DNA from 3 places in the Streptomyces sp. NPDC006134 genome. Region 2 is predicted to be linked to each of the others. Evidence: riboswitches for the same ligand, from Rfam matches in the RefSeq annotation. Region 2 holds a riboswitch; each other region holds the start of a gene.

Region 1 (6,628 bases), on a different contig from region 2:
CTGCGGACGCACCTGGGCGGCCTGGAAGCGCAGCAGCTGGGCGTCGTCGGTGATGAAGACCAGGTCCTCCTCGCCGGTGCGCAGCTCGGCCGCGCCGACGATCCGATCGCCCTCCTTGAGGGTGATGACCTCCAGCTCCTCCTTGTTGGCCGGGTAGTCGGGCACCACCCGCTTGACGACGCCCTGCTCCGTGCCGAGCGCCAGGCCGGGGGAGGACTCGTCGAGCGTGGTGAGGCAGACCACCGTCTCGTCGTCCTCCAGGGAGACGAACTCCGCGAGCGGCGCACCGCCCGACAGGTTCGGCGCCGCCGCCGTCTCCGGGAGCTGGGGGAGGTCGACGACGTTCAGGCGCAGCAGGCGGCCCGCCGACGTGACCACGCCGACCTCGCCGCGCGCCGTGGCCGGCACCGCCGAGACGATCACGTCGTGCTTGACGCGCCTGCCGCCGGCGTCCGCGGGGAACGGCTCGGCGTTCACCGTGCGGGCCAGCAGCCCCGTCGAGGACAGCAGCACCCGGCACGGGTCGTCCGCCACCTGGAGCGGCACGGCGGCCGGGGCGCCCGCCGACTCCAGCAGCACCGTACGGCGGTCGGTGCCGAACTTCTTGGCGACCGCGGCCAGTTCGGAGGAGACCAGCTTGCGCAGCTCCGCGTCCGACTCCAGGATCCGGGTCAGCTCCTCGATCTCGGCGTTGAGCCGGTCCTGCTCGGCCTCCAGCTCGATGCGGTCGTACTTGGTCAGCCGGCGCAGCGGCGTGTCGAGGATGTACTGGGTCTGGATCTCGCTCAGCGCGAAGCGCTCGATCAGGCGCTGCTTGGCCTGCGCGGAGTTCTCGCTGGAGCGGATGAGGCGGATGACCTCGTCGATGTCGACCAGCGCGGTGAGCAGGCCCTCGACCAGGTGGAGGCGGTCGCGCCGCTTGCCGCGGCGGAACTCGCTGCGGCGCCGCACGACGTCGAAGCGGTGGTCGAGGTAGACCTCCAGCAGCTCCTTCAGGCCCAGCGTGAGCGGCTGGCCGTCGACCAGGGCGACGTTGTTGATGCCGAAGGACTCCTCCATCGGCGTCAGCTTGTAGAGCTGCTCCAGGACCGCCTCCGGCACGAAACCGTTCTTGATCTCGATGACCAGGCGCAGGCCGTGCTCGCGGTCGGTGAGGTCCTTGACGTCGGCGATGCCCTGGAGCTTCTTCGAGCCGACCAGATCCTTGATCTTGGCGATGACCTTCTCCGGGCCGACCATGAACGGCAGCTCGGTGACGACCAGGCCCTTGCGGCGCGCTGTCACGTTCTCCACGGAGACCGTCGCGCGGATCTTGAAGGTGCCGCGGCCCGACTCGTAGGCGTCCCGGATGCCGGACAGGCCGACGATCCGGCCGCCGGTGGGCAGGTCGGGGCCCGGGACGTGCTTCATCAGCGCGTCGAGATCGGCGTTCGGGTGCCGGATCAGGTGCCGGGCGGCGGCGATCACCTCGCGCAGGTTGTGCGGCGGCATGTTGGTGGCCATGCCGACGGCGATGCCCGAGGCGCCGTTGACCAGCAGGTTCGGGAAGGCGGCGGGCAGGGCCACCGGCTCCTGCTCCTGGCCGTCGTAGTTGGGGGCGAAGTCGACGGTGTCCTCGTCGATGGACTCCGTCATCAGGCTCGTCGCCTCGGCCATCCGGCACTCGGTGTACCGCATGGCGGCCGGCGGGTCGTCGTTGCCCAGCGAGCCGAAGTTGCCGTGGCCGTCGACGAGCGGCACGCGCATGGAGAAGGGCTGGGCCATGCGCACCAGGGCGTCGTAGATCGACGCGTCGCCGTGCGGGTGCAGCTTGCCCATGACCTCGCCGACGACGCGGGCGCACTTCACGTAGCCGCGGTCGGGGCGCAGCCCCATCTCGTTCATCTGGTAGACGATGCGGCGGTGCACCGGCTTCAGGCCGTCGCGCGCGTCCGGCAGGGCACGGGAGTAGATCACCGAGTACGCGTACTCGAGGAAGGAGCCCTGCATCTCGTCGACGACGTCGATGTCGAGGATCTTCTCCTCGTACGAGTCGTCGGGCGGCGGGGTCTTCGTACTGCGGCGGGCCATCGCTGCCGGCTCCTTGCTGAAGCGTGGACGGGGATCTGACGCGGACCATTGTGGACCGAGGCACTGACAAGGGCCGACGAGGACCCGTCATGGGCTGCCCGGCCCGGTGCTGCCCGCAGGGTACGCCCTCGCCCCCGGCGGCCTCGCAACACGATCACCTTCATGCCGGGGCGGCGGGTCCCGGCGTATGCCCTCGCCCCCGGCGGCCCCGCGACCCCGTGCTCGCTCTCGGCGTACGGCGCCCGGGAACTCCACCGCCGGTCCGCACGCTTGCATACAGTGGCAGGACCGGCAGAAAGACTGCGGTTCACCCGATGATTCCGCGATCGAAGGGACGTACATGCCCATGGGTCACACGGCCACAGCCCAGGCAGGCTCCGGCGGCCTGACAGCGACCGAGCACCGCCTGGCCAACGGCCTGCGCGTGGTGCTCTCCGAGGACCACCTGACCCCGGTCGCCGCGGTGTGCCTCTGGTACGACGTCGGCTCGCGCCACGAAGTCAAGGGGCGCACCGGCCTGGCTCACCTTTTCGAGCACCTCATGTTCCAGGGCTCGGCCCAGGTCAAGGGCAACGGTCACTTCGAGCTGGTGCAGGGCGCCGGCGGTTCGCTCAACGGCACCACCAGCTTCGAGCGGACCAACTACTTCGAGACCATGCCCGCCCACCAGCTGGAGCTCGCCCTCTGGCTGGAGGCCGACCGCATGGGCTCCCTGCTGACCGCCCTCGACGACGAGTCGATGGAGAACCAGCGGGACGTCGTCAAGAACGAGCGCCGCCAGCGCTACGACAACGTGCCCTACGGCACCGCCTTCGAGAAGCTGACCGCCCTCGCCTACCCGGAGGGCCACCCCTACCACCACACGCCGATCGGCTCGATGGCCGACCTGGACGCGGCGACCCTGGAGGACGCGCGGGAGTTCTTCCGCACCTACTACGCGCCCAACAACGCGGTGCTGTCGGTCGTCGGCGACATCGACCCCGAGCAGACGCTCGCCTGGATCGAGAAGTACTTCGGCTCCATCCCGTCCCACGACGGCAAGCCCGCCCCCCGCGACGGCTCGCTGCCCGACATCATCGGCGAGCAGCTGCGCGAGGTCGTCGAGGAGGAGGTCCCGGCCCGCGCGCTGATGGCCGCCTACCGCCTCCCGCAGGACGGCACGCGCGCGTGCGACGCCGCCGACCTGGCCCTCACCGTCCTGGGCGGCGGCGAGTCCTCCCGCCTGTACAACCGGCTCGTCCGCCGGGACCGCACGGCCGTCGCGGCCGGCTTCGGCCTGCTGCGGCTCGCCGGGGCGCCCTCGATGGGCTGGCTGGACGTGAAGACCTCCGGCGACGTCGAGGTGCCGGTCATCGAGGCCGCCATCGACGAGGAGCTCGCCCGGTTCGCCGAGGAGGGCCCGACGGCCGAGGAGATGGAGCGCGCCCAGGCCCAGCTGGAGCGCGAGTGGCTGGACCGGCTCGGCACGGTCGCGGGCCGTGCCGACGAACTGTGCCGGTACGCCGTCCTGTTCGGCGATCCCCAGCTCGCCCTGACCGCCGTGCAGCGGGTGCTGGAGGTGACCGCCGAAGAGGTCCGGCAGGTCGCCGAGGACCGCCTGCGCCCCGACAACCGCGCGGTGCTCGTGTACGAGCCCACCGCCCCCGCCGACACCGGCTCCGACGCCACCGACGAGAACGAGGAGGCGGCCAAGTGACCGAGCTCGCCACGATGGACTTCCACCCGCAGCCGCAGGCCGGCGAGCCCAAGCCGTGGGCGTTCCCCGCCCCGGAGCGCGGGACGCTGGACAACGGCCTGACGGTCCTGCGCTGCCACCGCCCCGGCCAGCAGGTCGTCGCCGTGGAGGTGTCGCTGAACGCACCCCTGGACGCCGAGCCGGCCGGTCTCGACGGCGTCGCCACGATCATGGCGCGGGCCTTCTCCGAGGGCACCGACAAGCACTCCGCCGAGGAGTTCGCCGCCGAGCTGGAGCGCTGCGGCGCCACCCTCGACGCGCACGCCGACCACCCCGGCGTCCGCCTGAGCCTGGAGGTGCCGGCCTCCCGCCTGGCCAAGGCGCTCGGCCTGGTCGCCGACGCCCTCAGGGCGCCCGCCTTCGCCGACAGCGAGGTCGAGCGGCTCGTCCGCAACCGCCTCGACGAGATCCCGCACGAGCTGGCCAACCCCTCCCGCCGGGCCGCCAAGGAGCTCTCCAAGGAGCTGTTCCCGGCCGACTCGCGCATGTCGCGTCCCCGCCAGGGCACGGAGGAGACGGTCGCGGACATCGACTCCGCCGCCGTACGCGCCTTCTACGAGCGCCACGTCCGCCCGGCCACGGCCACCGCCGTGGTCGTCGGCGACCTCACCGGCATCGACCTCGACGCGCTGCTCGGCGACACGCTCGGCGCGTGGACCGGCTCCCCGGCCGAGCCGCGGCCCGTGCCCCCGGTGGTCGCCGACGACACCGGCCGGGTCGTCATCGTGGACCGGCCGGGCGCCGTGCAGACGCAGCTGCTGATCGGCCGCACCGGGCCGGACCGGCACGACCGCGTGTGGCCCGCGCAGGTGCTCGGCACGTACTGCCTCGGCGGCACCCTCACCTCCCGTCTGGACCGCGTCCTGCGCGAGGAGAAGGGCTACACCTACGGCGTGCGGGCGTTCGGCCAGGTCCTCAGGTCCGCGCCGGACGGCACGGGCGCCGCGATGCTCGCCATCAGCGGCTCCGTCGACACCCCGAACACCGGCCCCGCCCTGCAGGACCTGTGGACGGTGCTGCGCACCCTCGCCGCCGAGGGGCTGACCGACGCCGAGCGCGACGTCGCCGTGCAGAACCTGGTCGGCGTGGCGCCGCTGAAGTACGAGACCGCGGCGGCCGTGGCGAGCACGCTGGCCGACCAGGTCGAACAGCACCTCCCCGACGACTACCAGGCCGAGCTGTACCGGCAGCTCGCCGCGACCGGCACCGTGGAGGCCACCGCGGCGGTCGTGAACGCCTTCCCGGTGGACCGCCTGGTGACCGTCCTCGTCGGTGACGCCGCGCAGATCAAGGCGCCCGTCGAGGCCCTCGGCATCGGCGAAGTCACCGTCGTCGCGGCCGAGTAGACCGCCCGTCGGGCGAACCGGCGGCACCACGCGCGCGTGGGGGCCCTGGTGACACGTACGTCACCAGGGCCCCCTTATGCCCGAATTGGGGCGGAGGTTGCCTGTCTGGCCTGTGGGATGCGCAACAAAATCCGTCTTCCGTTTGGGGATTGAAAGCCGCCCCCCTTAGCGTCGTCCAGGCTGTTCGTCAGGCAGTGCGCCGCACCCGCGGCACCGGACAGTCATCGCCGAGTCCCCGTACGGCGCGAGCCAGGGGAGCCGGGGACCCAACCGCAGTCCCTGGGGTGAATCGGACGCCCGCGCGTGCAGCGAGGGGGTCCGTAGGAGACCTTCCTGCTCCGAACCCGTCAGCTAACCCGGTAGGCGAGAGGGAAGGAAAGGACCAGTCTGTCCATGGCGTTCACGCGCGCCACCGGGAAGCACCGTCGTCCCAGCCGGATGCAGCGCACCACCGCCCGCGCGGCGGGTGTCGCGGCGCTCACCACCACCGGTGTCGTCGGCACCGTCGCGGCTCCGGCGTTCGCCGCCGAGCCGGCTCCCGAGCAGACCGGCCTCACCCCGGTCGTCACGATCGGCGACTCCATAGCCGACGAGATAGACGCCCAGGCCGCCGCGCAGGAGCAGGCGGCCGAGGAAGCCGCCCTGCGCAAGATGGCCGAGGAGGCCGCGCGCGAGCGGGCCGCCGAGGCCGCCAAGGAGGCGCAGGCGGCCGCCGAGAAGGCCCGCGAGGCCAAGGACCGCGCCGCCCGCGAGGCCGAGCGCAAGCGCCTGAACACCTTCGTGATGCCGATCGCCGGGTCCTACGTCTCCACCGGTTACCAGGCCGGCAGCTCCCTGTGGTCCTCCGGCAGCCACACCGGCGTCGACTTCCACGCCGCGAGCGGCACCTCCGTCCACGCCGTGGGCGCCGGCACGGTCGTCGCGGCGGGCTGGGGCGGCGCGTACGGCAACCAGGTCGTCCTGAAGATGCACGACGGCACCTACACCCAGTACGGCCACCTGTCCTCCATCGGTGTCGTCGTCGGCCAGACCGTCACGGCGGGCCAGCAGATCGGCCTGTCCGGCGCCACCGGCAACGTCACCGGACCGCACCTGCACTTCGAGGCGCGCACGACGCCCGAGTACGGCTCCGACATCGACCCCGTCGCCTACCTCCGCGCGCACGGCGTGTCCCTCTGACGCCCCGGACGCCCCGCGCGTCCGTACGCCCCGGCCGCTTCCCGGCCGGGGCTTTTCGGCGTTCGAGGCCTCGCCGACCGGCGTTTCGATACCTCACCGCACATTGTTCCAAGGTCTCACCGCCCACCCGCCGGCCAAATCCCCGTTGACCAAAAAATACCCATGGATTACGGAGCGCCGTCGGAATTTCCGGCCCGCTGCCATAGAGTCGATCGCCATGCGTCCATCGTCGGCGTTTCACGGTGATCAAGGCGGAGGTCGGTCATGCGCATTCCGGCGCATTCGGTGTGCACGGCGA
Region 2 (6,628 bases):
CGGGCGGCGCGGGGCATGGGCCGGCCCAGCACGCGGGCGGTGCCCGAGGTCGGCTCGATCAGGCCCATCAGCATGCGGATGGTGGTGGTCTTGCCGGAGCCGTTGGGGCCGAGGAAGCCGAAGACGCTGCCCGCCGGGACGGTCAGATCCAGGCCGTCGACGGCGAGTTGTCCGCCGCGGTAGCGCTTGGTCAGCGCCCGGGTCGCGATGACCGCGTCACCGGCACCAGCACCGTCACCGGCACCGGCGCCGGCACCAGCCCGGTCCGGTTCCACGGCGGACGGCTCGTCCATCGGCTCCCTCGGCTCCCTCGGCTCCCTAGCCACTCTCGGCGCTCTCGGCGCTCACTTCCCGGCGTCGGCCGCCTTCACCAGCGCGTCCTTCGTGACCGCGCCCGCGTAGACCTTGCCGTCCTCCGTGATCAGGGCGTTGACGAGGCGGGTGGTGAACACCGTGCCCGAGCCGAACTTGCCGGAGACCTCGTCGCCGAACGAGCCGAGGAAGCCGCCGAGGGCTCCCGACTCGCCGAGGTCACCGCCCGCGGACGCAGCCGGCAGGCCCTGCCCGCCCGTGTCGAAGGAGGCGATCGCGTTCCAGCCCTCGCCGATGACCTTCAGGCCGTCGGCCCCCTTGGCGAGGTCTCCGCCGAGGTCCCCGTCGGGACCCCCGCCGGTCTTCCCCTCGGCCCGGGGCGCCCCGGGCGCCTGGTCCGCCTCGCCGCCCTCGGTGACCTTCGCCCCCTCGGGCGGGGTGAAGTCGAAGGTCGAGGCGGGCGGCTTCGCGAAGCTGACCTGGGTGAAGCCGGCGTCCACCACGGCGGCGCCGCCGCTCGCCGGGGTGAGGGTGAACTTCAGCGGCAGTCCGGTGCTCGCGTCCACGGCGACGCTGATAGCGCCGATCGTGGAACCCTCCTGCCGGGGCTTGATCAGCAGTTTGTACGCGTCCCGGCCGGCGACCTGCGCGGTGCCGTCGACGGTCACGGACGTGGTGTCGTCGACCGCCTTCAGCGCCTCCTCGGTGAGGTCCCGGGGCGTGGCCGGGACCTCCCGGCGCTCCTTCGCCCGCCCGTCGGCGGTCTCGGGGACGGTGGCGTGGTAGACCTCGTTCGACTCGCTGTCGTAGCCCCAGACGTCCTTGCCGTCGTGGATCAGGCTGTACTCGGCCGCGTTCTCCAGCAGCGACAGCTTCTGCCGGTCCGGGCCGTCGGCCGCGACCCGCAGCGTGTGGGTGCCGGACACCAGCTCGGTGAGCTTGGCCGACGGGTCCGCCGCGGAGCCGCCGTCACCCTGCCCCGCGGAGCCGGAGGCCATACCGCCCGCCATGTCGCCCACCAGGCCGCCCAGGTCCGGCAGACCGAGGTCCGTGCTGATCTTCACCGTGCCGGACAGCTGCTGCACGTCCGACCCGGCGATCTTCTCTATGAGCTGCTGCGCCGTGATGTCCGGAAGGTCGGGGTCGCCGGAGTCGGCGAGCGCGGGGACGAGCCCGATCGTCGCCGCCGCCACCCCCGTCACCACGACCGGGACGACGTACCGCGCGGCCCTGCGCCGCCGGGTCCCGGGTTCCCCGGCCCCGGCGGCCGTCGTGCTGTCGTCGGATGCGTACGGTGCCATGTGTGCCCTACCTCCGTGGTCGGCGGCGGCTGCCCGTGTCGTGTCCTCGCGTCGTGTGCTCTCGCGCCGGTCTCACCGTGAGCCGCCATTCTCACCCGAATCGGTGAGGAGTGGTGATGTCCGCGGTCTCCATCTGACCAAATCGGACAGGTGGTTTCGTCAGACTGCGGACTCAACTCCGCCTACTGCTGCGGTATGACGCGAGGGGACGGCGACTCCCCCGTCCAGTAGGGGACGGCGGCTCCCCCGCCCGGTAGGGGACAGCGACCCGGCCGACGGGGCCGGCCGAGCAGCCGGGGCGCCGGCCGGACAGATGGACCGGCAGGGCAGACGAGACCGGCAGGACAGGCGGACCGGCAGGGCAGACGAGACCAGCAGGACAGGCGGACCGGCAGGGCAGACGAGACCAGCAGGACAGGCGGACCGGCAGGGCAGACGAGACCAGCAAGGCAGACGGACCGGCCGGCCGTTTCCACCCGGCTCCCACCCGGCTTCTACCCGGCTCGGTGCACCACCGCGTCGCACAGCTCCACCAGCGCGGTCTTCGCCTCGCACTCCGGCAGCGGGGTGAGCGCGGCGCGCGCGTCCTCCGCGTAGCGGACGGTGTCCCGGCGGGCCTGTTCCAGCGCGGGGTGGGCGCGCAGCAGGCGCAGCGCCTCCGCGTGGCGCTCGTCGTCGGTCAGGTCGGAGCCGAGCAGCTCGCACAGCTCGACGTCCTCGGCCAGCCCCAGCCGGGCGGCCCGTTCACGCAGGCGCAGCACGGGGAGGGTCGCGATGCCCTCGCGCAGGTCCGTCCCCGGCGTCTTGCCCGACTCGTGCGAGTCGGAGGCGATGTCCAGCACGTCGTCCGCGAGCTGGAAGGCGACGCCGAGCCGCTCGCCGTACTGGGTCAGCACGTCCACGTGCGTCTCGTGGGCCCCGGACATCATCGCGCCGAACCGGCACGAGACGGCCACCAGCGATCCGGTCTTGCCGCCGAGGACGTCGAGGTAGTGCTCGACCGGGTCCCGTCCGTCCTGCGGTCCGGCCGTCTCCAGGATCTGCCCGGTGACCAGCCGTTCGAACGCCAGTGCCTGGACGCGGACGGCCTCCGGGCCGAGGTCGGCGAGGATCTGTGAGGCCCGCGCGAACAGGAAGTCGCCGGTGAGGACCGCCACCGAGTTGCCCCAGCGGGTGTTGGCGCTGGCCACCCCGCGCCGTACCGCGGCCTCGTCCATCACGTCGTCGTGGTACAGCGTCGCCAGATGGGTCAGCTCGACGACGACGGCCGACGGCACGACCCCCGGGGCGTACGGGTCGCCGAACTGGGCCGCGAGCATCACCAGCAGTGGCCGGAAACGCTTCCCGCCCGCCCGCACCAGGTGCTGGGCGGCCTCTGTGATGAACGGCACTTCACTTTTGGTTGCCTCAAGCAACCCTTCCTCGACAGCCGCCAGTCCGGCCTGGACATCGGCTTCCAGTGCCTGGTCCCGCACGCTCAGCCCGAACGGCCCGACGACGGTCACGAGGGGTCTCCTGTCTGCTGGTGTCTACTGGCGCTTACACGGTTTGTCGATAGGTCGCTGCCATCACTCAAGTCAGCGTATCCGGTCACGTTTCGATCACCGATAGCGCCCACGGTTACAGGCCGGTCGGTATCGGATCATGACCGGCATATTTGTGATCAGCAGATATGAGCAGACATGAGCCGGGCCCCCAAGCGGACGCGGCGCGCCGGAGGCCCGCCCGGAAGCTCCCGCACGGAAGCTCCCGCGCGGAAGACCCCGCACGGAAGATCCCGCACGGAAGACCCCGCACGGAAGACCCCGCCCCCGCGCCCAACGGCCGGCACCCCGGGAAGGTCACCCATTCGACACGCAAACCCGCGTTCCGCTCCTCGGCGCGACTCCAGGACCCACCCCTCACCGCACCGCCCGCCCGCTCGCCCGCCCGCCCGCCCGCCCGCCCGCCCGCCCGCATACGACAACAGTCCCCACGAGAAGCCATTTAAGGACTAGTTGGCCTTATTGCCCGATTTGCCACTCTTTCCGCTTGCCGTGAATTGGCTCACGCCGACGCCCGGGCGGCCACACCCCCCACATCCGCCCGCCTCCCTGTACCCCGCAAGCCAGTTGACCCTTGGCGGCCGTAAAGGATCAAGCACCCCAAACACCTCAGAACAAGGTCAACATGCCCGAGAGGTGATTCCTGCACTTGTTTCGGACATGTGCCCTCGCATACGTTCCCGGCCTGTCGGGCGGACGCCGAATCCTGCCGCCGCCCGGACGCACACCCATCGACCGACCAACTCACGCACGGCAGGAGCGGGGGACCCAGGTAAGTCGCCGCGCCGGACACCACACCGGAGCGGCTTGGGGTGAAGCCGTGCCCGTCAGGGCCACGGCCGGGCACCTCCCGCCCGAACCCGACAGCTCACCTCGCAGGCGGCAGGAGAGGAACTCGTCATGCGCGCATCCGGTCAGAACCGGCACGCCACCACCGCCCGACTCGCCCGCAAGCTGGCCCTCCTCGGCACGGGCGCCGCCGTACTCGCCCTGCCGCTCGCCGGCGCCGCCACCGCCTCCGCGGCCACCCCGGCCGCCACGCCCACCGTCGTCACCGGGACGGCGGGTTACACGAACACCCTCGACGGCTGGATCCGGCAGTCGCTCGACGTCATGGCGCAGCACGGCATCCCGGGGACGTACAACGGCATCCACCGCAACATCATGCGCGAGTCGTCCGGCAACCGGTACGCCATCAACAACTGGGACATCAACGCCATCAACGGCACCCCGTCCAAGGGCCTGCTCCAGGTCATCGACCCGACGTTCCGGGCCTACCACGTGCCCGGCACCTCGTGGGACCCGTACGACCCGGTCGCGAACATCACCGCCGCCTGCAACTACGCGGCCCACCGGTACGGCTCGATCGACAACGTCTTCGGGGCGTACTGAGCGCTGACGGGCGCTCCGGGTGCTGACGGACCGCGCCGGGCGCTGACGGGCGCTCCAGGTGCTGACGGGCGCTCCAGGTGCTGACGGACCGCGCCAGGTGCTGACGGGCCGCTCCGGGCCCTAACGAACCGCGGGAAACAGTCGTTCGAGGACGACGGCGATGCCGTCGTCCTCGTTCGATTCCGTGACCTCGTCGGCGACCGCCTTGAGCTCGGGATGGGCGTTGGCCATCGCGACGCCGTGCGCCGCCCAGTCGAACATCGGGATGTCATTGGGCATGTCCCCGAAGGCGAGGGTCTGCCACGGGCTCAGGCCGAGGTGCTCGGCGGCCAGCGCGAGACCGGTCGCCTTGGTGACACCGCACGGCTGGAGCTCGACGGTCCCGGGACCCGACATGGTGACCGTCGCCAGCGAGCCGATCACCGCGCGCGCCGTCGCCGCCAACTCGTCGTCGGACAGCTCGGGATGGCGCAGCAGCACCTTGCTGATGGGCGCGCACCACAGGTCGTCGCGCCGTTCGATCCGCACCGCGGGCAGGGTCGGGTGCGGCATCAGGTACCCGGGCTCGATGAGGGTGAGCCCGTCGACGCCGTCCTGGTCGACCGCGGCGTGGACCTGCCCCACCTCGGCCTCGATCTTGCCGAGCGCGGTCTCGGCCAGCTCCCGGTCCAGCGTGACCGACCACAGCAGACGGTCCGCGCCGGCGTCGTACAACTGTGCCCCCTGACCGCACACCGCGAGCCCCGTGCAGCCGAGGTCGTCGAGCAGTGACCGCACTCTCGGTGCCGGGCGGCCCGTGACCACCAGGTGGCGGGCGCCGGCCTCGGCCACCCGCGCGAGGGCCGCGCGCGACCGGTCGGAGACGGTGTCGTCGCCGCGCAGCAGCGTTCCGTCCAGGTCGGTGGCGATGAGGGCATACGCAGTCCGGTCCATGATCAGAGAATACGGACAACACGCCCCGCCGTTTCACCGCGGAAGCGGCCGGTTCCCGGCTCCCCGCACGCCCGAGGGCGGCGGGCGGCGGCCGGCGGGGCCGCCCGGCCGTCCGTCCTCACCGTGAACCGGAAGAGGACATGGACCCCGGGGGAGGGAACCGGGTGTCCGAAAGCTGACGCATCACCGGCTGCGCACGGTTGAGGGCGTCTGCACCGGTTGGCAACAACATCTTCCGCTACCTACCGCCCGGGCGGGCTCGGCGGTACCGTCCCATGTGTCCAGGGGGGACTTGATCGGGGGGTCAGGTTGAGCAGTGGACGTATCCGTGTGCTGAGGCCACAGGAGCTGGGCGAGGGGGAACGGGAGCACTGGCGGGAACTGCGCGCGAAGTCCTCGGCGCCGCGGAACCCTTTCATGGAACCGGAGTTCGCCGACGCCGTGGGCCTGGTGCGGCCGCGGGCCCGGGTGGCGGTGCTCTACGAGGGCGGCGAGGCGGCCGGTTTCCTGCCGCACGAGCGCGGGCCGCTGGGCCAGGGCCGGGCGATCGGGCTCGGGGTGTCGGACTGCCAGGGCGTGGTGCTGCGTCCGGGCCTGCGGCCGGACACCCGCGAACTGCTGCGATCCTGCTCGCTGTCCAGCTTCGCCTTCGACAACCTCGAAGCGGAACAAGGGCTGTTCGTGCCGTACGCCGCCGAGGAGCACCCCGCCTACGTCATCGACGTGGAGAAGGGGTACGAGGCCTACGAGTCCGTCCTGCGCACCCAGTCGCCGAAGTTCCTGAAGACCACGCTCGCCAAGGAGCGCAGGCTCGGCCGCCAGGTCGGGGAGGTCCGGTTCGTCTTCGACGAACGCGACCCGGCCGCGCTGCGCACGCTCATGGCGTGGAAGTCGGCGCAGTACCGCCGTACGGGCCGCCGGGACCGGTTCGCGCAGGAGTGGATCACCCGGCTCGTCGGGCGGCTCGCCGCGACCCGGGCAGCGGAGTGCAGCGGCACGCTGTCCGTGCTCTACGCCGGCGGCCGGCCGGTCGCCGCCCACTTCGGGCTGCGCTCGGCGTCCGTACTGGCCTGCTGGTTCCCGGCCTACGACCCGCACTTCGCGAAGTACTCGCCGGGGCTGGTGCTGCATCTGCGGATGGCCGAG
Region 3 (6,628 bases), on a different contig from region 2:
GCGTAGGTGTGCGTGGTGGTGATGTCCCCGTACGTCGCCTCGGACGTGTTCAGGTTGTGGTTGTAGGCGTCCGCGCCCGCCTCGCGCAGCCGCTCCGCCTGGCCCTCGGAGAGCAGACCGAGGCAGGCACACACCTCGACGCCCTCGTTCGCGTCCTTGATGGCCTTGATGGTCTCGGAGACCCGGTCCACGTCCCGGTCGGTGGGACCGCGCCCGCTGGCCACCAGGCACACCCGCTTGGCGCCCCCGGCCACGCCCGCGGCGGCGGCCTCGGAGGCCTCGCCGGGCTTGAGCCAGGTGTACTTCAGGATGCCGGCCTGCGAGCCGAGCCGCTGGGAGCAGTAGGAGCAGTCCTCCGGGCACAGGCCGGACTTGAGGTTGACGAGGTAGTTGAGTTTCACCCGCCGCCCGAACCAGTGCCGGCGCACCCGGCCGGCCGCGGCCACCACGTCGAGCAGGTCGTCGTCGGAGGTGGCGAGGACGGCCAGCGCCTCCTCGCGCGTCGGCGTCTCGCGCCGAAGTCCCTTGTCCACCAGCGTCTTCAGCAGATCCATGGGAGCCGATCCTGTCCTACTCGGCCGCCCCTGGCCACGGAGACTCCTTACAACTTCGGCGATTCACCGTGTGGGTATCACCACACCTCGGGCGGCGGCCCCGGCCGCTAATGTCTGTGCACTGCCTACAAAACCCCGCACCACCGGAGGACCCATGGCGTTCGGCTGGATCGACGAGCAGGCCGGGCTGCGCCGCCGCGCCGGGCTCGTCCGGAGCCTGCGGCCCCGCCCGGCCGGCACCCCGCTCCTCGATCTGGCGGGCAACGACTACCTGGGCCTGGCCCGGCACCCCGAGGTCGTCGAGGGAGCCGCCCGGGCCGCGCGGGTCTGGGGCGGCGGCGCGACCGGCTCCCGGCTCGTCACCGGCACCACCGAGCTGCACACGGAGCTCGAACGCGAACTGGCCGCCTTCTGCGGCGCCGAGGCGGCCCTCGTCTTCTCCTCCGGCTACACGGCCAACCTCGCCGCCGTCACCGCGCTGGCACCGCACGGCTCGCTGATCGTCTCCGACGCCGGCAACCACGCCTCGCTGATCGACGGCTGCCGGCTGGCCCGCGGCACCACCCAGGTCGTGGCACACGCCGACCCGGACGCGGTGCGCAAGGCGCTCCAGATGCACGACGGGCCCGCCGTCGCGGTCTCCGACACGGTGTTCTCGGTCGACGGCGACGCCGCCCCGCTGGCCCGCCTCGCCGAGGCGTGCCGGGAGTACGGCGCCGGGCTGGTCCTCGACGACGCGCACGGCCTCGGCGTACTCGGCGACGGCGGGCGCGGCGCCCCGCACGCGGCGGGGCTCGCGGGCGCCGGCGACGTCGTCGTGACGGTCACGCTCTCCAAGGCGCTCGGCAGCCAGGGGGGAGCCGTGCTCGGCCCCGCCCGGGTGATCGACCACCTGGTCAACGCGGCCCGGACGTTCATCTTCGACACGGGGCTCGCCCCCGCGGCGGCCGGCGCGGCCCTGGCGGCCCTCGGGCTGCTGCGCCGTGAGCCCTGGCGGGCGGAGCGGGCCCGTGCGGTGGCGGGCGAACTGCACGCGCGGCTGACCGCCGCGGGCCTGACGGCGGTGCGTCCGGACGCCGCGGTGGTCTCCGTGCGCGCGCCCTCGGCCGAGGACGCCGTGCGGTGGGCGGCCGAGTGCCGGGCGGCGGGCCTGGCCGTGGGGTGTTTCCGTCCTCCCTCCGTGCCCGACGGCGTCTCACGGCTCAGACTGACCGCCCGTGCGGACCTGACCGGGGAACAGCTCCGGCACGCCGTGCGGGTGATCTGCCGGACGCGGCCGTGAGCCGGCGGGGCACGGCCGCGTGCCGCACGCTGCCCGGCGGGTCAGCCGGGCGTGACGGGACCGGACGGAAGCGGGCGCACCGGCCCCGGGCGCACCGGTTTGGGGTTCACCGGAGCCCGGAGAGGAAGTCCGCCCAGCTCCCCGGGGAGAAGAGCAGCGCGGGCCCGGCCGGGTCCTTGGAGTCGCGTACGGCGAGCAGTCCGGCCCAGGGGCCGGCGGCCGGCCGGGCGGTCTCGACGCAGTTGTTCGCGCCCGTGCTGTAGCTGCTGCGCAGCCACCGCACACCGGGCAGCCGGGTGCTGGAAGGGACGGTGCGAGGCAGTGCGGACATGGTGCCTCCTTACGCGCCGGCCGCTGTCGCGGCGATGAAATCCAACGAGTCCTCGGGCGAAAGGGCGTGGATCCCAAGGGCGTTGAAGGCCTCGGAGTAGGCCTCCAGGTCTTCTTTCCGTTCCAGATAGAGGCTACTCGTCAAGTGGTCGAGAACGACCACATCCAGATCAGAAGTGCTCGAAAATGAGAAGATTACGAAAGAGCCGGTGACACCGATGTGCGCCCCGGCGCCGAACGGCAGGACCTGGAGGCGTACGTGAGGCAGCCGTGCCGCCTCCACCAGCCGCTCCAGCTGCCGGGCCATCACGCCGGGGCCGCCCACCTCCCGGCGCAGCACCGCCTCGTCCAGCACGGCGCGCAGTTCCAGCGGCGGATCCCTGCGCAGCACGTCCTGCCGGGCCAGCCGCACCTCCACCAGCGCGTCCAGCCGCTCCTCCGGCACTCCGTCCACCGCGGCCCGCGTCACCGCCCGGGCGTACTCCGGCGTCTGCAGCAGCCCGGGGACGACGGTGGTCTCCAGCGTGCGCATCGCGCTCGCCTGGGACTCCAGGCTGATGAAGTCCCGGTACGTCGGCGGCAGCACTCCGCGATAGGCGTGCCACCAGTGGTGGTGCCGGCCGGTGCCGCGGCCGGAACCCGCCAGGACGAGGAGCAGGTCCCGCAGCTGGGGATCGGCCACGCCGTAGGCGTCCAGGAGTAACCGCACATCGGCCGGTTTGGCACCGCTCGTTCCGGTCTCGATCCGGCTCACCTTGGACTGGTGCCAGCCCACGAGCCGGGCGGCCTCACCACTGGTGAGCCCTGCCGAGGTGCGCAACGCGCGCAGTTCGGCGCCCAGCTTCCGGCGGCGGACCGCAGGACCGTGCTGCATGGGCCTCTCCTTACTCCTTCCGGGCCGCCCGAATACGGTCTGTCGTCGCAGAGTTCACCGCATCGAGCGACAGATATATGCATATCCCGGTGGATCGCCGCCCTTCACCGGCGGGTGATGGCAGTCTGGCGACGAAGCACCAGTCCGGGACCGTACTCGAACCATCCGGCTCCGTGCCGGGCTGCGGTCCCGTGGGAAGGGACGACGTCGCCATGGCAGATCATCTGGAAGCCTCCGTCACTCTGCCGAGCGATCCCGCCTCGGTCTCCGCCGCCCGGACCTACGTGGTCGGCACCCTGGCGGAGTGGGGACTGCCGGCGGGCACGGAGGTGTCCGACACCATCCGGCTCATCGTCTCCGAACTGGCCACCAACGCGGTGCAGCACACCTTCGGACTGTCGCCCACCTTCACGGTCGCCCTCGCACTCGACCGCGAGGAACGTCTGTGCGTCGGCGTCACCGACAGCCACCCCCGGTTCCCCAAGCGGCTGCCCGCCGCCGTGCAGCAGGACAACGGCCGCGGCATGGTGATCATCCGCTGGCTGGCCGCCGAGTGCGGCGGCAGGCTGAGGATCCGGCCGACCCGCGAGGGCGGCAAGACCGTCTCCATCGAACTGCCCTGGAGGGAACCGGCCGAGCCGGTCACGGCCGCCCCTCAGCAGGAGCAGCGGCGCTGAACCGGCGCGTCCGGCCGGACGCGCCGCACCGACGGCACCCGGCGCGATGCCCCTCCCCGGCCCCGTGCCGCCGGCGGACCGTCCGCGGACTCCCGCTCACCGGACGCCTTCGCCCGCTGGACCAGCCGGGGGAGCAGCCCCCACAGGCCGAGGCACACGAGCAGGGTCGCCGCGCCCGCGGCGACGCCACCGGCCCGGCCGGCCGTCACGTCCACCACGAGCAGCACCGAGCCGGTGAACGCGAGCACCAGCACACCGAGGCCGAGGGCGGCCGGCTGCGAGGAGACCTGCGCGATGCGCGGCTTGGCGCCCTTGCGGAAGAGCGAACGGTGCAGCGCGGCCGGTGCCGTGAACAGCGCGGCGGCGAGGACGGCGAGCAGCAGCGTGGTGACGTACGTGGCCCGCTGCACGGCGTCGAGATCCGGGAAGCGCGAGGTGAACGCCAGGGACAGCAGGAAGGCGAAGAGGATCTGGCCCCCGGTCTGGGTGACCCGCGGCTCCTGGAGCAACTCGGCGAAGCTGCGGTCGGCGCGCTCCAGCGGCGTCTCGTTGCGCGCGGTGCAGGGGCGGTGGTCGGCCATGGCGTGACGGGTATCCATCGGAGGGCGTGCCACGCGTGAGGGCCCGGACTTCGAGCGCGTCGTCACCCGTAACGGCGTCCGGAGGGCGTGTCACGTGGGGAGGCCCGTCCGAGCCCCCTTCCGGCCGTCTCACACGGCCCGGGGGCGGGCGCCGGGCCGGCAGCAGCCGGCCCCGGCCTCCCGAGGGCGGCGTCGCGGTCGGCGCGGCCTGCCGGAGGGAAGCCGCAGGGGTGGCGCGCGCCTGCCGGAGGGATGCTGCGGGGGTGGCGCGCGCCTGCCGGAGGGATGCTGCGGGGGTGGCGCGCGCCTGCCGGAGGGATGCTCCGGGGGTGGCGGCGAGTCGGGTCGCCACCACCCCGCGCCATGTCACTTGACCCGGCCGTACCAGACGCTCTTGGACCAGATCTTCTGGAGCCTCACCACGTCGCCGGTCTTCGGGGCGTGCCAGATCCTGCCCTTCCCGGCGTAGATCCCGACGTGGTACACGTTCCGGCCCGAGTGGAAGAAGACCAGGTCTCCGGCCCTGCGGTTCTTGGCGGAGATGTGGCGGGTCTTGTTGTACTGCTGGGCGGCGGTGCGCGGCAGTTTCTTGCCGGCCTTCTTGAACGAGTACTGCGTCAGCCCGGAGCAGTCGAACCGGTACGGCCCGGTGGCACCGTACTTGTACGGTGCACCCTTCTTGGAGGCCGCGATCTGGAGGGCCTTCGTGGCCGGGGCCGCGGCGGCGGCCTCGGAGGCGACGCCGGGGACCACGATCGAACCGCCGACGGCGGCGATGGTGAGAGCCGAGGCCGTACCGGCCCGGACCATGAGGGACGGGACACGATTGAGCGCAGTCATGCGCAACCCTTCGTCAGCCGCCTGTGAAGGATGACCTGTCGGATTCGGGCTGACAAAGTTGCCCGGCCGCGTGGTGCGGCTTCACCCCAAGGGCTGCTCGGCCCGGCCATGGCGTGACCGTTCCGGCGACCCGTCGTGCTTGGGTCCTCCACTCCTGCCGATCCACTTTCTGTCGACCGGTCATCCGGGCGGCGGCAGGACTCGGCGTCCGCCCGGACCGCCCCGCCGCGGTGGCGGGGGCTTGTCGTCAGACAGGGATCTTGGCGCACCGAAGTCCGAAAATCCCAACGGAACCGGGGATTTGTGTTGTTACTCACCACTCACCCGTTCGGGTGGACACCCCTGTGTTCGAGCTTCCGTCGAGGGTGCCGCCGAGCTCCGGACCAGCGGCGGAATCAGTTATTCCGCACCGGGGTGCAGCGGAAGGCGCAACCGGCATACGCCTGATACAGCAGGAATTTCTCCACCGAAAGGGGGTACGCCGTTCGGCGCCTTCCGGGCCCGGCCCGGGCCCCGCGCGACGCGTGGGGGAGCCCGGGCCGGGTGCCGGTGTGTCAACTGCCGGAGGCGGGCGGCAGCGTGACGCGGGCGGTGCGCCGCTCGCCGTCCAGGAGGCGCAGCGCGCGGGCCAGGGTGGCGGTGTGCAGCTCGCTCTCGCCCCGCTGGTGCATCAGCGTCAGCGCGTCGCGCAGGGCGGCCGCCCGGCCGACCAGGGCCTGGGCGGCCCGCAGTCCGCGGTAGGTGTCCCCGTGGCGCGCCGGGTTGACGCGGCCGAGCAGGTCGGCCACGTCGAGGTAACGGTCGATCAGCTCGGCCTCGGCGCGCGTCAGGGCGGGCAGGGGCGGGAGTTCGGGAAGCACGTCCGCCTCACTCCCCGCCGGGTGCGGGCCGCGCGCCCTTGCGGCCGGAGACGATCCGGTCCACCAGGCCGTACGCCAGCGCCTCCCGCGCGTCGAGGATCTTGTCCCGCTCCATGTCCGCGCTCACCTGGGCGCGGGTGCGGCCGGTGTGCCGCACGAGCATCTCCTCCAGGAGGGAACGGACGCGCGTCAACTCGTCGGCCTGGACGGCCAGGTCGTCGGCCTGCCCCCGGACCGGCTCGGCGAGGGCCGGCTGGCGGATCACCATGCGCGCGCCCGGCAGCACGGAGCGCTTGCCCGGCGTGCCCGCGGCCAGCAGGGCCACCGCCGGGGACCCGGCCTGGCCCAGGCAGGTCGTCTCCACGTCACAGCCGACGTACTGCATCGTGTCGTAGATCGCCGCCATGGCTTCGAAGGAGCCGCCGGGAGAGTTGATGTAGAGCGCGATGTCCCGGTCGGGTGCCTGGTGCTCCAGGTACATGAACTGGGCGACCACGTCGTTGGCCGCCACCTCGTCGATCGGTGTCCCGAGAAAGACGATCCGCTCCTCCAGCAGCTTCGCGTACGGATCCGTCGTCCGCTGCCCGGAGCTCGTCCGTTCGGTGAACTCGGGCAGGACGTGGCGGGCGG

What was found. Region 2 has a riboswitch for cyclic di-AMP ahead of ABZ340_RS02975 (transglycosylase SLT domain-containing protein). Riboswitches for the same ligand answer to the same signal wherever they lie in the genome.
Positions count from the first base shown of each region.
Region 1: linked by a shared signal. The riboswitch ahead of ABZ340_RS27680 (M23 family metallopeptidase) and the one ahead of ABZ340_RS02975 (transglycosylase SLT domain-containing protein) in region 2 are both predicted to bind cyclic di-AMP.
Region 3: linked by a shared signal. The riboswitch ahead of ABZ340_RS12835 (C40 family peptidase) and the one ahead of ABZ340_RS02975 (transglycosylase SLT domain-containing protein) in region 2 are both predicted to bind cyclic di-AMP.

Region 1 is NZ_JBEXTV010000050.1:34,760-41,387, reverse strand. It holds gene ABZ340_RS27695 (DNA topoisomerase IV subunit A) at 1-2,070, opposite strand, end outside; gene ABZ340_RS27690 (pitrilysin family protein) at 2,411-3,766, shown strand; gene ABZ340_RS27685 (pitrilysin family protein) at 3,763-5,151, shown strand; cyclic di-AMP (ydaO/yuaA leader) riboswitch at 5,367-5,532, shown strand; gene ABZ340_RS27680 (M23 family metallopeptidase) at 5,545-6,330, shown strand; gene ABZ340_RS27675 (GntR family transcriptional regulator) at 6,595-6,628, shown strand, end outside.
Region 2 is NZ_JBEXTV010000003.1:85,474-92,101, forward strand. It holds gene ABZ340_RS02960 (ABC transporter ATP-binding protein) at 1-293, opposite strand, end outside; gene ABZ340_RS02965 (DUF2092 domain-containing protein) at 345-1,613, opposite strand; gene ABZ340_RS02970 (polyprenyl synthetase family protein) at 2,108-3,118, opposite strand; cyclic di-AMP (ydaO/yuaA leader) riboswitch at 3,884-4,053, shown strand; gene ABZ340_RS02975 (transglycosylase SLT domain-containing protein) at 4,058-4,549, shown strand; gene ABZ340_RS02980 (HAD family hydrolase) at 4,670-5,482, opposite strand; gene ABZ340_RS02985 (GNAT family N-acetyltransferase) at 5,813-6,628, shown strand, end outside.
Region 3 is NZ_JBEXTV010000015.1:129,540-136,167, forward strand. It holds gene bioB (biotin synthase BioB) at 1-554, opposite strand, end outside; gene ABZ340_RS12810 (8-amino-7-oxononanoate synthase) at 709-1,836, shown strand; gene ABZ340_RS12815 (DUF397 domain-containing protein) at 1,943-2,167, opposite strand; gene ABZ340_RS12820 (helix-turn-helix transcriptional regulator) at 2,177-3,040, opposite strand; gene ABZ340_RS12825 (ATP-binding protein) at 3,253-3,717, shown strand; gene ABZ340_RS12830 (DUF6328 family protein) at 3,696-4,298, opposite strand; gene ABZ340_RS12835 (C40 family peptidase) at 4,665-5,138, opposite strand; cyclic di-AMP (ydaO/yuaA leader) riboswitch at 5,142-5,345, opposite strand; gene ABZ340_RS12840 (hypothetical protein) at 5,693-5,998, opposite strand; gene ABZ340_RS12845 (ATP-dependent Clp protease proteolytic subunit) at 6,006-6,628, opposite strand, start outside.